DNA from 4 places in the Streptomyces sp. NPDC045778 genome. Region 2 is predicted to be linked to each of the others. Evidence: riboswitches for the same ligand, from Rfam matches in the RefSeq annotation. Region 2 holds a riboswitch; each other region holds the start of a gene.
What was found. Region 2 has a riboswitch for cyclic di-AMP ahead of AC07GB_RS23745 (transglycosylase family protein). Riboswitches for the same ligand answer to the same signal wherever they lie in the genome.

Region 1 (3,310 bases), on a different contig from region 2:
GAGTCCTGTGTACGGGGTACGAGTCCTGTGTACGGGGTCCCTGTTAATTCCGTACGCCCACTTTGTTGACGGCGTGTTGCGAACCCCTCACACGCCCGGCGCGCGGCCGGTACGCGGACGCCGCGCGCTCGGCGTGCAGAAGCGTGAGCGCGCGGGCCCGGTCCGCGTCCTGGCGGGCGACCGCGTCGACGACCGCGCCGTGCCCCGCCCACAGCTCCGTGGCCGCGACCGGGGCGTCCGCCACGTACATCCAGGCGACCTTGTGGCGCAGCTGCGTGAGCAGGGCGATGAGGCCGGGGCTCGCGGAGGCCTGGGTGAGCGTCTCGTGGAACCAGCCGTCGAGCGAGCGCAGGTCCTCGCCGCCGCCGCGCCGGGCCCGCTCCTGGCCGAGCCGCACGAGGCCGCGCAGGACCTTCAGATGGGCGTCGGTGCGGCGCTGCGCCGCGCGGGCGGCCGCCAGTGGCTCCAGGAGCGTGCGGACCTCCAGGAGGTCGGCGGCGTCCTGCTCGGTCGGCTCGGCGACGCAGGCGCCCGCGTGCCTGCGGGTGACCACGAAGCCCTCGGCCTCCAGGGTACGCAGGGCCTCGCGCACGGGGACGCGCGAGACGCCGTAGCGGCGGGCGAGGAGTTCTTCGGTGAGCCGCGTGCCGCGTTCGTAGACACCGGAGACGATGTCGTCCCGGATGGCCGTGCAGACCGAGTGCGCGGGAACGCGCATGACGGACCTCCGCTTTAATGCCCGGGAAACGCGTCGCGCGACGCGTTGACGACGCTGGTGCGGCGACTCTTTGGTCGGTGCATGGACGGCCGCTGTATGGCCGCCGTATGGACGTGGTCACTACGGACTCTATTGCAGATGGCCGCGTTTTCCGATGGGGCGTCGGAATCCATGGATATCTTTTGGCCAAAGGTGTGCGCCGCGGCCCGCCGACAGCGAAAGCCCCGGCTCGGTGAGCCGGGGCTTTCGGGAAGTGCGCGGGGCGCGGCGGACGCTCGCGCCGCGGGCGGAGCGTCAGACGCTCACGCCGTGGGAGCGCAGGTACGCGATCGGGTCGATGTCCGAGCCGTAGTCGGCGCCGGTGCGGGCCTCGAAGTGCAGGTGCGGACCGGAGGAGTTGCCGGTGGACCCGGAGAGGCCGATCTGCTGGCCCGGGGTGACGGTCTGGCCGACGGTGACGCCGAGGGACGACAGGTGGCCATACTGGGTGTACGTGCCGTCGTTCATCTTGATCACGACGTTGTTGCCGTAGGCGCCGCCCCAGCCCGCCTCGACGACGGTGCCCGCGCCGACCGCCTGCACCGAGGTGCCGGACGCGGCGTGGAAGTCGATGCCGGTGTGGCTGCCGGAGGACCACATGCCGCCGCCGGCCTTGTAGGAGGTGGAGACGTACGAGCCGGCGACCGGGGCGACGTAGGCGTTCAGGCGCTTGCGCTCGGCGTCGCGGGCGGCGCGCTCGCGGGCCCGCTCCTTGGCCTCCTTCGCCGCCTTGACCCTGGCCTTGGCCTCGGCCTCCTTCTTCGCCTTCTCCTTGGCGGCGGCCTCGGCCTTGCGCTTCTGCTCGGCGGCCTTCTGGCGCGCGGCCTCTTCCGCCTTCTTCTGGGCGGCGGCGTCGTTGGCGGCCTGCTTCTGGGCGGCGGCCTGGGCGTCGATCTCGTCGGCCAGCGTGTCGTTGATGGCGATGGCCTGCGTGAGGCCGGTGCTCGCCTGGTCCGCGGAGGCGTCGGCGGCGAGCGCGGGAGCGGCGAGGCCCGAGATGACACCCGTGGTGGTGAGGGCGGCGACGCCCGCGGCGCTCGCGGTCGTGCGCGAGATGCGGCTCGGGCGGCGGTGCTTGCCGGTCGGGCGGATGAGCGCCATGAAGCGGCTGGTCCTTTCCTTCCTTCTCGCCTACCGGGTTAGCTGACGGGTTCGGAGCAGGAAGGTCTCCTACGGACTCCTCGCCTCGCGGCAAGGGGACCGATTCACCCCAGGGACGTGTGGGTCCCCGGCTCCCCTGGCTCACGCCGTACGGGGACTCGGCGATGACTGTCCGGTGCCACGGACGCGGCGTAGTGCCTGACGGACAGCCGCACTGACGCTAAACGCCTCATCTTTCAATCGACAAACGGATCCTGCCTTTTGTAGCGCACGCCACACGGCAGACACCCAACCTCCATGTCAATTCGGACATATGGCAGCATGCAGGGACCCCGGAGGCTTCCTGAGCCTCCGGGGTCCCTTGAGTTACGAGGCGTTCGTGCCGATATGCCCGCCGGGGCGGGTGCGCGGCAATCAGCCGGTGACGACCGTCACTTCACCGATGCCGAGGGCTCGCACGGGCTCCTCGATCTGCGCGGCGTCACCGACGAGCACCGTCACCAGGCGGTCGCTCGGGAACGCGCTCACGACGGCCGCGGTGGCCTCCACGGTGCCGGTCCCGGCCAACTGCCGGTACAGGCTCGCCTGGAAGTCGTCCGGCAGCTCCTGCTCGACCTGGTCGGCGAGCGTCGCGGCGACGGCGGCGGCCGTCTCGTACTTCAGCGGGGCCACGCCCACCAGGTTCTGCACGGCGACGTCGCGCTCGGCGTCCGTGAGGCCCTCGGCGGCGAGGGTGCGAAGGACCTTCCACAGGTCGTCGAGGGCCGGGCCCGTGTTCGGCGTGTCCACGGAGCCGCTGATGGCCAGCATGGCGACGCCCGGGGCGCCCTCCGGGGACCGCGGCGCCGCGGAGCGCAGCACCTGGCTGAAGGCGCGCACGCCGTACGTGTATCCCTTCTCCTCGCGCAGGACGCGGTCCAGGCGCGAGGTGAGGGTGCCGCCCAGGCAGTACGTGCCGAGGACCTGCGCCGGCCAGACGATGTCGTGCCGGTCCGCGCCCACGCGGCCGATGAGGAGCTGCGTCTGGACGGCGCCGGGGCGGTCCACGATGACGACGCGCCCGGTGTCGTCGGCGGTCACCTGGGGCATCACGTGCGGCTCGGCCGACCCGCCCGTCCAGGCGCCGAGGGTGTCGGTGAGGACGGCGTCGAGGTCCGTGCCGGTGAGGTCGCCCACCACGACGGCGGTGGCCGTGGCGGGGCGCACGTGCTTCTCGTAGAAGGCGCGTACGGCCGCGGAGTCGATGGCGGCGACCGTCTCCTCGGTGCCCTGGCGCGGGCGCGACATGCGCGAGGTGGCCGGGAAGAGCTGCTTGGCCAGCTCCTTGGCGGCGCGGCGCGCGGGGTTGGCGGTCTCGTGCGGGATCTCGTCCAGGCGGTTGCGGACGAGGCGCTCGATCTCGCCGTCCTCGAAGGCGGGCGCGCGCAGCGCGTCGGCCAGCAGGCCGAGGGC
Region 2 (3,310 bases):
GCCCGGCACCCGCGCGCCCGTGCGCACTCGTGCCGTGCCTGACCTGTCGTCCACGAAAGGCACCTGCATGCTCTCCGGCCAAGGCCGTCACCGTCGCCCCCGCCAGGTACCGGCGATCCTCGTCACGGCGGGCGTCACCGGATCAGCCATCGCCATCCCGCTGCTCGGCGCGTCGGGCGCGAGCGCCGCGGACGCCGAGACGTGGGACAAGGTCGCGGAGTGCGAGAGCGGTGGCGCGTGGAGCGCCAAGGGCAGCGGCTACTACGGCGGCCTCCAGCTCACCCAGGACACCTGGGAGCGGTACGGCGGCCTCTCCTACGCGCCGAGCGCCGACCAGGCGAGCCGCTCCCAGCAGATCCACGTCGCCGAGAACGTCCTCGCCGCGCGGGGCCCCGACGCCTGGCCGAACTGCGCCCCGGCCGCGGGCCTGGCGAAGGGCGGCGAGGCCGCCGACGTCGACCCGGGCCTGCCGTCGGCCCCGCCGCGCGCGCAGGACTCCGGCGAGTCCGCCGGCTCCCCTGAGTCCGGCAAGGACAAGGACGCGAAGGGCGAGCGCGAGGGAGCCGAGTCCGGCGACGCGGGCACCGCCGAGGACGCGGACGGCTCCGAGAAGGCCGAGAGGCCCGGCGGTTCCGCCGGATCGCGAGACAAGAGTCACGAAACGGACGGCGAGGACGCGGGCGCCGCCCAGGGCGAGAAGGGCGAGAAGGGCGCCGAGGACGCCGAAGGCGGATCGCGCCAGAGCGGCGGCAAGCACCGCAAGCCCGCCGATGAGCCCGGCAAGTCCGCTGCGGACGACAGTGCTTCGCCGGAGGGCTCCGGCGGCGCCACGCCGGGCTCGGACGCCCCGTCCGACGCCTCGTCCGACGAGCGGACCTCCGGCCGCCACCGCGGCGACCGCGCCGACGAGAACGCCTCGTCCGGCGACACCGGCCCCGGCCGTCACGCCTCGCGCGGCGACGCGCGTGAGGTACCCGGCGCCGAGCGCGGCGCGGGCACGTACACGGTCCGCTCCGGCGACAACCTCTCGGCGATCGCGGACAGCCACGACCTTGACGGCGGCTGGACGGATCTGTACGCGGGCAACAAGAAGACCGTCGGCTCCGACCCGGACCTCATCCTCCCCGGTCAGCGGCTCGAACTGAGCGCGGACGCGAAGCGCGAGGCCGTCGAGGACAAGGAGAAGTCGGGCGAAAAGTAGGGCAGTTGCCCGGCGGTTCGCGATGAATGTCCGGTTTAAAGGCGGTGAGAGGCAAGTGAGAGATGGGTCTCAGAAGCCCTGATCGTCTTTGAAATTCGGATGATTGCCTGTCTACGGTCATGACCGCTCGCCACAGCGGGCCCCGCCGGTCGGTACGCCGAATCCTGCCAACGGCCGGACGGGAACAGTCGTCGCTTCGAGCGCCGAAGGCAGGAGCGGGGGACCCAAGGTAAGTGCCGGGCCCGGACGTTGAGCGGTCGTGAGACCGCGGGACGCACGGACACGGCTAGGGGTGAAGTCGCGCGCTAGGACGTGCGGCCGGGCACTCACCCGCCCGAACCCGACAGCTCACCTCGCAGGCGTCGGTGAGGGGATCACTTCATGCTGCGTTCCGGCAAGGGCAAGCACCGCCGTCCGACCAAGCTCGACAAGGCCACTCGCGCCGCCACCGTCGTCGGTGTCACCGGTGCCGCTGTCGCCGCCCCGCTGATGGCGGCCGGCACGGCCAATGCCGCCACTCCCGCCGAGTGGGACCGCGTCGCCGCCTGCGAGTCCGGCGGCAACTGGTCCATCAACACCGGCAACGGCTACTACGGCGGCGTGCAGTTCTCCGCCTCCACCTGGGCCGCGTACGGCGGTACGAAGTACGCGCCGACCGCCGACAAGGCGTCCAAGGCCCAGCAGATCGAGATCGCCGAGAAGGTCCTCGCGGGCCAGGGCAAGGGTGCCTGGCCGAAGTGCGGCGTGGGCCTGTCCAGCTCCCCGTACACCGGCGGCGGCTCCTCCGGCGGCGGCCAGCAGCAGCCGCAGCAGCAGCCGCAGCAGCAGGCCAAGCCGAAGCCGCAGCAGCAGGCCCAGCCGCAGCAGCAGGCCGCTCCCAAGCCGCAGGCGCAGCCGCAGCACCAGCCGCAGCAGGCCGCCCCGCAGGTCGAGAAGAAGACCGTCCAGACCCCGACCGGCAAGGTCGTGAAGAAGGGCGACGGCGAGTACAAGGTCGAGACCGGCGACACCCTGTCCAAGATCGCCCAGGAGCACGACGTCAAGGGCGGCTGGCAGAAGCTGTACCAGCTCAACGACGACATCGTCTCCGACGCCGACTTCATCTACCCGGGCCAGCAGCTGCACCTCAGCTGACCCGCCCCGGCCCCGGCAGCGCCCGGAGCCACCCGCTTACCCGGCTACCGCCCCGGTGCGCGTCCCCCCGCCGCACCGGGGCGGTACCTTTTGGTCCGGTAGTTTGTTTCATGAGGGAACTATCCGCGCCAGGCTCCACCGGCCGTCCGGCCCGTCCATGTGAGGGGCGGTCGGCTGGCCGATGCCCCGGAGCCGGTTAGGCTCGTCTCGCAGGGGCCAGCGCGGCCCCAGTACCCCCGCGTACCCCGCGTCACATCCCAGAAGGAGATGCTCGTGCCGTCCATCGACGTCGTCGTAGCCCGGGAAATCCTGGACTCCCGAGGCAATCCCACGGTCGAGGTCGAGGTCGGCCTCGACGACGGCTCCACCGGCCGTGCCGCCGTCCCCTCCGGCGCCTCCACCGGCGCCTTCGAGGCCATCGAACTCCGCGACGGAGACGCCAACCGCTACGGCGGCAAGGGCGTGGAGAAGGCCGTCCTCGCCGTCATCGAGCAGATCGGCCCGGAGCTGGTCGGCTACGACGCCACCGAGCAGCGCCTGATCGACCAGGCCATGTTCGACCTGGACGCCACGGACAACAAGGGCTCCCTCGGCGCCAACGCCATCCTCGGCGTCTCGCTCGCCGTGGCCCACGCCGCGTCCGAGGCCTCCGACCTGCCGCTCTTCCGTTACCTCGGCGGTCCGAACGCGCACCTGCTGCCGGTGCCGATGATGAACATCCTGAACGGCGGGTCCCACGCGGACTCCAACGTCGACATCCAGGAGTTCATGATCGCCCCGATCGGCGCGGAGTCCTTCTCCGAGGCCCTGCGCTGGGGCGCCGAGGTCTACCACACGCTGAAGAAGGTCCTGAAGAACAAGGGCCTGTCCACCGGCCTCGGCGACGAGGGCGGCTTCGCGCCGAACCTGGAGTCGAACCGCGCGGCCCTCGACCTCATCGTCGAGGCCATCAAGCAGGCCGGTTACGTGCCCGGC
Region 3 (3,310 bases), on a different contig from region 2:
AGGACGCGGCGGCCGCGCTCGGTGGCCAGGTACTGGCCCGCGCTCTCGGCGCGGGCGCTGTCGACCTCGGTGCCCGGGCGGTACTTGCCGGTCAGGAAGCCGGAGGCCAGCGCGTAGTACGGGACGGCGGCGAGCCCGGAGCGGGACGCGATCTCCTGGAGGGGGCCCTCGTAGGTGTCGCGCGAGACGAGGTTGTAGTGCGGCTGGAGCGCCACGTACCGCACGAGGCCCTCGCGGTCGGAGAAGTCGAGGGACTCCTGGAGGCGCTCGGCGGTGATGTTCGACGCGGCGATCGCGCGCACCTTGCCGGACCGCACCAGGTCGTCGAGGGCGGTGATGAACTCCTCGACGGGCACCGACGGGTCGTCGTAGTGCGTGTAGTACAGGTCGATGTAGTCCGTGCCGAGGCGGCGCAGCGACTCCTCGGCGCCGGCCTTGATGGTGCTCGCGGAGAGGCCCTTGTAGTCGGGCAGCGCGCCGACCTTGGTGGCGACCACGACGTCGGCGCGGTTGCCACGCGCGGCCATCCACTGCCCGAGGACGGTCTCGGACTCGCCGCCCTTGTTGCCGGGCACCCAGAAGGAGTAGGCGTCGGCGGTGTCTATGAAGTTTCCGCCCGCGGCGGCGTAGGCGTCGAGGACGGCGAAGGACTGGTCCTTATCGGCGGTCCAGCCGAAGACGTTGCCACCGAGGGCGAGCGGGAAGACTTCGAGGTCGGACGATCCCAGAGGGCGAAGAGTGGTCATACGGGGGCCAACGTCCTTGTGGAGTTGGGAATTCCGGCGGGAGGCGGCCGTTTTCGGCTGAAGGACGTGACCGGCGGCCCTGGCGTCGGGGGGTCGTCGCCAGGACCGCCGGAGTCGGAGGGGCCCACGCGGGCAGCGGCCGCGCGGTGCCAGGGGTCAGGGGTTCAGCGGTTCACGGGTTCAGGCCCTTGTCCCGCAGCCAGGCCAGCGGGTCGATGGTCGCGCCGCCGCTCGTCTTGACCTCCAGGTGGAGGTGCACCCCGGTGACGTTGCCCGTTCCGCCCATGCGGCCGATGACGTCGCCCGTGCTGACCTTCTGGCCCACGCTGACGCCGAGCGAGGACTGGTGGCAGTACCAGATCTGGGTGCCGTCCTCCAGCTCCAGGACCGTGCGGTAGCCGTACGCGCCCGCCCAGCCCGCCTCCTTGATGGTGCCGGAGTGGACGGCCTTGAGCGGGCTGCCGCTGGAGCCCGCGAAGTCGAGGCCGGTGTGGTGGCCGGAGGACCACATGGCGCCGGAGTCGCCGAAGTGGGAGGTCAGGACGTACGAGGAGGCAGGGAGGGTGAAGCTCTTGGCGAGCTTCGCGAGGCGCTCGGCCTCGCGCTTCTTGCGGGCCGCCTCCTCCTTCTTCCGCTTCTCCTCGGCGGCCTTGGCCTTCACCTGGGCCTCGGCCTTGTCCTGCTGGGCCGTGGCGGTCGCGGCGGCCTTCGCGACGGCCGCGTCCTCGGCCTGTCTGCGCTGCGCGTCGTCCGCCCGGTGGCGCTGGTTCTCGGCCTGCTGGAGGATGCGGGCCCGCAGGGCCTCGCCCGCGTCCGTGGTGCCCTGCTGGGCGTCGGCGTCGGTGACGCCCGCGGAGCTGAGCGGGGCGGCGGCCGCGGCGGTGGCCGGCTCCGCCGCGGCGTCGCCGTCGACCAGGGAGCCGACGCCGGGCAGCGAGTCCGCGACGGACGCCATGTCCGGCAGGGAGATGGAGACGGGCGGCTTGCCGCCCTGCGCGGTGGCGATGCCGCCCGCGCCGACGGCGGCGATGACGCCGACGCCGAGGACGGTGGAGCTGCGGGCGAGGCCGCCGCCGCCTTTCTTGTGGATGCGGTGCTTGCCGCGCACGGGGCGGACGGTCTCCGCCGTGGGGTTCCACTCCTCCCAGGAGGCCGGGGGCTCCTGGGTGGCGTAACCGGCGTAACCGGCATGCCCGGCATGCCCGGCGTGCCCGGCGGGTGCGGAGGAGGTGGCGTAGTCGGCGAACCCGGTGTGTCCCCCGGGTCCTTCGCCGCCGTCACCACCGACACCGCCCTCGGTGAGACTGCCGTTCGGTATGCAGAGCGCTTCTGGGGCAGGCCGGTTGGACGCCACGGGGGCGCACTCCTTTCCTTCCTTCTCGCCTACCGGGTTAGCTGACGGGTTCGGAGCAGGAAGGTCTCCTACGGCCGCTCCTCGCGGACGGCGGATACGGGTCCGCGTACACGAGAGGCGTCCGATTCACCCCAAGATGGTGGTTCCCCGGCTCCCTTGCGGGATTAGGCGCGTGCGCGCGGAGCCGCCGGGTGTGACGGCTGGGACGACCGCGCTGCGTTATCGAACGTTAATAGACAGCGGGTCGGTATTCCAAGCTGTTCGGGTTGATCGTTAACGCTTACGCCACGAACACAACGGGACATCAGGGTTGCGAATAGGGCGAGTTGAGCACGCGCCATGACCCAGCGCAGCCGAATCGATCTCCATCCGGAGGTGACGGGGCATCAGTTGCGCTGCGCTGGGGCCCGGATCAGTCACGGGGTGTGACGGGCCGTCGTACGGCGAGGAGCGCCATGTCGTCGTTGGCGCCGCCGCCGGTGTGGTCGACGACCTCGGCGACGAGGGTGGACAGGAGCGCGTCGGGGGCGTCCGCGCCCGAGAAGACGCGGCCGCCGAGCCGGATCGCGGGGTCGAAGAAGACGCCTCGCGCGTCCCGGGCCTCGCTGAGCCCGTCGGTGTAGAGCAGCAGCGTGGAGCCGGGCGGGAAGTCGGTCTCGTCCGCGCGGTCGGGCCAGGCGCCGAGGTCGCCCATGCCGAGCGGCAGGGCGGGTTCGGCGGGCGAGAGCACGCACAGGCGTCCGTCGGCGCGCAGCAGCAGCGGCTCGGGGTGGCCGCGGTTGACGAGCCGTACGGTCCCGCCGCCGCGCGGGATCTCCGCGAGGACGGCCGTGGTGAACCCTTCGAAGGCGTCCAGCCCGTCGCGCCGCGTGCCCTCGCGCGCGAGGGCACGCTCCAGGCGCTGCGCCACGGCCTCCAGGGTGGCCTCCTGCTCGGCGGCCTCGCGGAAGGCGCCGATGACGACGGCGACGGCGGCCACCGCGCCCATGCCCTTTCCGCGTACGTCGCCGACGACGAGCCGTACGCCGTGCGGGGTGTCCTGCACGGCGTACAGGTCGCCGCCGATGAAGGCGCCGGCCTGCGCGGCCTCGTAGCGGGCGGCGACGTCGAGGCCGCCGATGCGCGGGTCCGGCTGCGGCAGGACGGCCCGCTGCGCGGCCTCGGCGATGGAGCGGGCGGAGGCGAGGCGGGCGTCGCCGCGGCGCACGAC
Region 4 (3,310 bases), on a different contig from region 2:
GCGCCACCGGTAGGGGACGGTAGAGGAACTGCCAGTGTTGCGCCCAAATACGGTCTGCCGTCGCAGAGTTCACCGCTTCGAGCGACAGATATATGCACATCTCGGTGGATCGGCGGGCGCGGCCCTCGCGAGAGTGGCAATCTGGCGCGAAGCACCAGCTCCGGGACGATCCTCGAGTACTTCCGCCACGCGTCGGAAGTACGGTCCCGGTGGGAAAGGGACGGCGCCGTCATGGCAGACCACCAGGAAGCATCAGTCACCCTGCCGAGCGACCCTGTCTCGGTCTCCACCGCCCGCAGGTACGTCGGGGACATCCTGACCGAGTGGGGCCTTCCGGCCGACGCCGACGTGGCCGACACCGTGCGGCTCATCGTCTCCGAGCTGGCCACCAACGCGGTGCAGCACACCCTCGGCCTCTCGCCCACCTTCACCGTGGACGTCCGGCTCGACCGCGACGAGCGGCTGCGCATCGGCGTCACGGACAGCCACCCGCGTTTCCCCAAGCGGCTGCCCGCCGCCGTCCAGCAGGACAACGGCAGAGGCATGGTCATCGTCCGCTGGCTCGCCGCCGAGTGCGGCGGCAGACTCACGGTCTGCCCCACGGACGAGGGCGGCAAGACCGTGTGGATCACGCTGCCGTGGTCGGTGCCGGTGCAGAGCTGACGCTCCCGCCGCGCGGGGTCAGCGCCGCCGGTCCGTGCGGCCGACGAGGCGGGGCAGCACGCCCCACAGCCCCCCGCACACCAGGAACGTGCCCACGGCCGCCAAAATGCCGTCCGTGCGGCCCACGGCCACGTCGACGACGAGCAGGACGGACCCGGTGAGCGCGAGCACGAGGACCGCGAGCCCGGTGGCGGCGAGTCGCGAGGACACCTGCACGATCAGTGGTTTGGCGCCGCGCCCGAACAGGGTGCGGTGCACCGCGGCGGGCGCCGTGAACAGCGCGGCAGCGAGCACCGCGAGCAGCAGCGTGATGACGTACGTGGCGCGCTGCACGGAGTCGAGGGTGGGGAAGCGTGGCGTGAAGGCGAGGGTGAGCAGGAACGCGAAGAGGATCTGCACACCGGTCTGGGTGACCCGCAGTTCCTGGAGCAGTTCGGAGAAGTTGCGGTCGGCCCGCTCCAGCGGGGTCTCGTTGCGCGTGTGCCGGGAACCGGTCGGTCTGGTCGTGCCCGTGGCATGGGGGTGATGGTCGGCCATGGTCCACGAGTATCCGCATGGGGCCGCTCCACTCCCGTCCTGACGGCGGGGCCGGCCGGGTGACGTCGGCGGGGGCGCTGTCGCGGCCCGTCGTCCGGGCCGCCGTCGGGGGTGGTGCCGCCGTCCGGGCCCTGACCGGACGGCGGCGAAAGGTGCTGGTGGAGCCCTGTGCGGGCGACGGCGCGGGCCCTGAGAAAGGCCGCCGCCCGCGGGCCGGGTCAGCGGACCCGGCCGTACCAGACCTGGTTGGTCCAGATCTTTTCGAGCCGCACCACGGTGCCTCGCTTCGGGGCGTGCCAGATCTTGCCCTTACCGGCGTATATGCCGACGTGGTAGACGTTCCGGCCGGAGTGGAAGAACACCAGGTCCCCGCGGGTGCGGCTGGCGGAGGACACCTTGCGGGTCTTGTTGTACTGCTGCTGGGCGGTGCGGGGCAGCTTCTTGCCCACGCGCTTGTACGAGTAGAGCGTCAGTCCGGAGCAGTCGAACCGGTTCGGTCCGACCGCGCCGTAGCGGTACGGGGAGCCCTTCTTGGACGCCGCGACCTTGAGCGCCTTGGTCCCGTGCGAGGTGGCCGCTTGTGCTTCCCCCGTGAGTCCGGGGGCCACGAGGGTGCCGCCCACGGCGGCGAGGGTGAGAGCCGAAGCCGTACTGGCCCTCGTCAGCAGCGACGGAACACGATGCAGCGCAGTCATGCGCAACCCTTCGTCAGCCGCCTGTGAAGGATGACCTGTCGGGTTCGGGCAGGCGAAGATGCCCGGCCGCGCGATGCGACTTCACCCCAAGGGCCTTCCGGACTTGCCGGACGGCCCGCCTTGCTGGGTCCTCCACTCCTGCCGGTGCACAGATGTCGACCGGGCATCCGGGCGGCGGCAGGACTCGGCGTCCGCTCGGATCGCCCCGCCGCCTGTGGCGGGGGCTTGTCGTCGGAAGGGATCTTCACCCGAGAGAGGCGAAAAAGCCGAGCCGGATCAGCGGTATGTGAGGCTCCTCACGGCTGACCCGTTCCGGTGGACAACGGCCGAATAGGGTCTAGGTCACACTCGGAGATGATTGCCCCATCAGCGCCGGAACGCCCGAATCCGGCTGTGGTGTAAGGGAGTTGCGCGACTTCGGGGGTCCGCCGGGACGATCGCCGATTACGCAGAAGGGGCGATCATCTCTGGTCATCTCCGGGGCAACCCCGGACTCGGGCCGACATCCGCGCACACCGGCAACGGACGGATGGCGCGGGCGCGCTGGGTCCGGGGCGCGTTCCACGGTGTCAGATGCGACCGGCGCACCGGGCTGCCAGGCCGAAAACGGAATGAGGTCTGGCTGGAAGTGTGGCACGGGACACACGGTCATGGGGGGTGAATCGGACTGAATCATGACGGACCCTCATCGTGTCGCCGGCGCCGGGCCCTCGGTCAATGCCCCGTCGGTGGCGGCATCGTCACGCGCGCGGCGCGCCGCTCGCCGTCCAGGACGCGCAGCGCACGCGCGAGCGTCGGCGCGTGCACCTCGCTCTCCCCACGCTGATGCATGAGCGCCAGCGCGTCCCGCAGTTCGGTCGCCCGGGTGACCAGCGCCTGCGCGGCGCGCAGGCCGCCGTAGGTGTGCTCGGCGCGGGCCGGGTTGATCCGGCCGAGGAGGTCGAGGACCGCCAGATAGGCGTCGACGAGGTCGCCCTCGGCGCGGGTCAGCGCGGGCAGCGGCGGCAGTTCCGGAAGCACCCCCCGCCTCACTCCGCGTCCGGGCGCGCGGCCTTGCGGCTCGGGACGACCCGGTCCACCAGACCGTAGGCGAGGGCGGCTTCGGCGTCGAGCACCGTGTCCCGCTCGATGTCCGCCGAGACCTGCCCGGGCGTACGCCCGGTGTGCCGGACGAGCATCTCCTCCAGGAGCGCGCGGGTGCGCCGCAGTTCCTCCGCCCGGATGCTCAGGTCGGTCGGCTGGCCGCGCACCGGCTCGGGCAGCGCGGGCTGCTGGAGCAGCACCCGGGCGCCGGGCAGGATCGCCCGCTTGCCGGGTGTGCCCGCGGCGAGCAGCACCGCGGCGGCGGACGCGGCCTGCCCGAGGCAGACCGTCTCCACCTCGCAGGAGGCGTACGCCAGCGTGTCGTAGATCGC

Region 1: linked by a shared signal. The riboswitch ahead of AC07GB_RS22605 (M23 family metallopeptidase) and the one ahead of AC07GB_RS23745 (transglycosylase family protein) in region 2 are both predicted to bind cyclic di-AMP.
Region 3: linked by a shared signal. The riboswitch ahead of AC07GB_RS02770 (M23 family metallopeptidase) and the one ahead of AC07GB_RS23745 (transglycosylase family protein) in region 2 are both predicted to bind cyclic di-AMP.
Region 4: linked by a shared signal. The riboswitch ahead of AC07GB_RS20170 (C40 family peptidase) and the one ahead of AC07GB_RS23745 (transglycosylase family protein) in region 2 are both predicted to bind cyclic di-AMP.

What each region holds. Positions count from the first base shown of each region.
Region 1 is NZ_JBWKJZ010000017.1:129,743-133,052, reverse strand. Features, by position in the region: gene AC07GB_RS22610 (GntR family transcriptional regulator) at 44-718, opposite strand; gene AC07GB_RS22605 (M23 family metallopeptidase) at 1,013-1,858, opposite strand; cyclic di-AMP (ydaO/yuaA leader) riboswitch at 1,871-2,032, opposite strand; gene AC07GB_RS22600 (M16 family metallopeptidase) at 2,273-3,310, opposite strand, start outside.
Region 2 is NZ_JBWKJZ010000019.1:13,804-17,113, reverse strand. Features, by position in the region: gene AC07GB_RS23750 (LysM peptidoglycan-binding domain-containing protein) at 68-1,201, shown strand; cyclic di-AMP (ydaO/yuaA leader) riboswitch at 1,393-1,578, shown strand; gene AC07GB_RS23745 (transglycosylase family protein) at 1,583-2,335, shown strand; gene eno (phosphopyruvate hydratase) at 2,609-3,310, shown strand, end outside.
Region 3 is NZ_JBWKJZ010000002.1:20,830-24,139, forward strand. Features, by position in the region: gene AC07GB_RS02765 (aldo/keto reductase) at 1-746, opposite strand, end outside; gene AC07GB_RS02770 (M23 family metallopeptidase) at 919-2,100, opposite strand; cyclic di-AMP (ydaO/yuaA leader) riboswitch at 2,112-2,281, opposite strand; gene AC07GB_RS02775 (PP2C family protein-serine/threonine phosphatase) at 2,513-3,310, opposite strand, start outside.
Region 4 is NZ_JBWKJZ010000014.1:196,283-199,592, forward strand. Features, by position in the region: gene AC07GB_RS20160 (ATP-binding protein) at 232-663, shown strand; gene AC07GB_RS20165 (DUF6328 family protein) at 682-1,200, opposite strand; gene AC07GB_RS20170 (C40 family peptidase) at 1,419-1,895, opposite strand; cyclic di-AMP (ydaO/yuaA leader) riboswitch at 1,899-2,052, opposite strand; gene AC07GB_RS20175 (hypothetical protein) at 2,610-2,915, opposite strand; gene AC07GB_RS20180 (ATP-dependent Clp protease proteolytic subunit) at 2,924-3,310, opposite strand, start outside.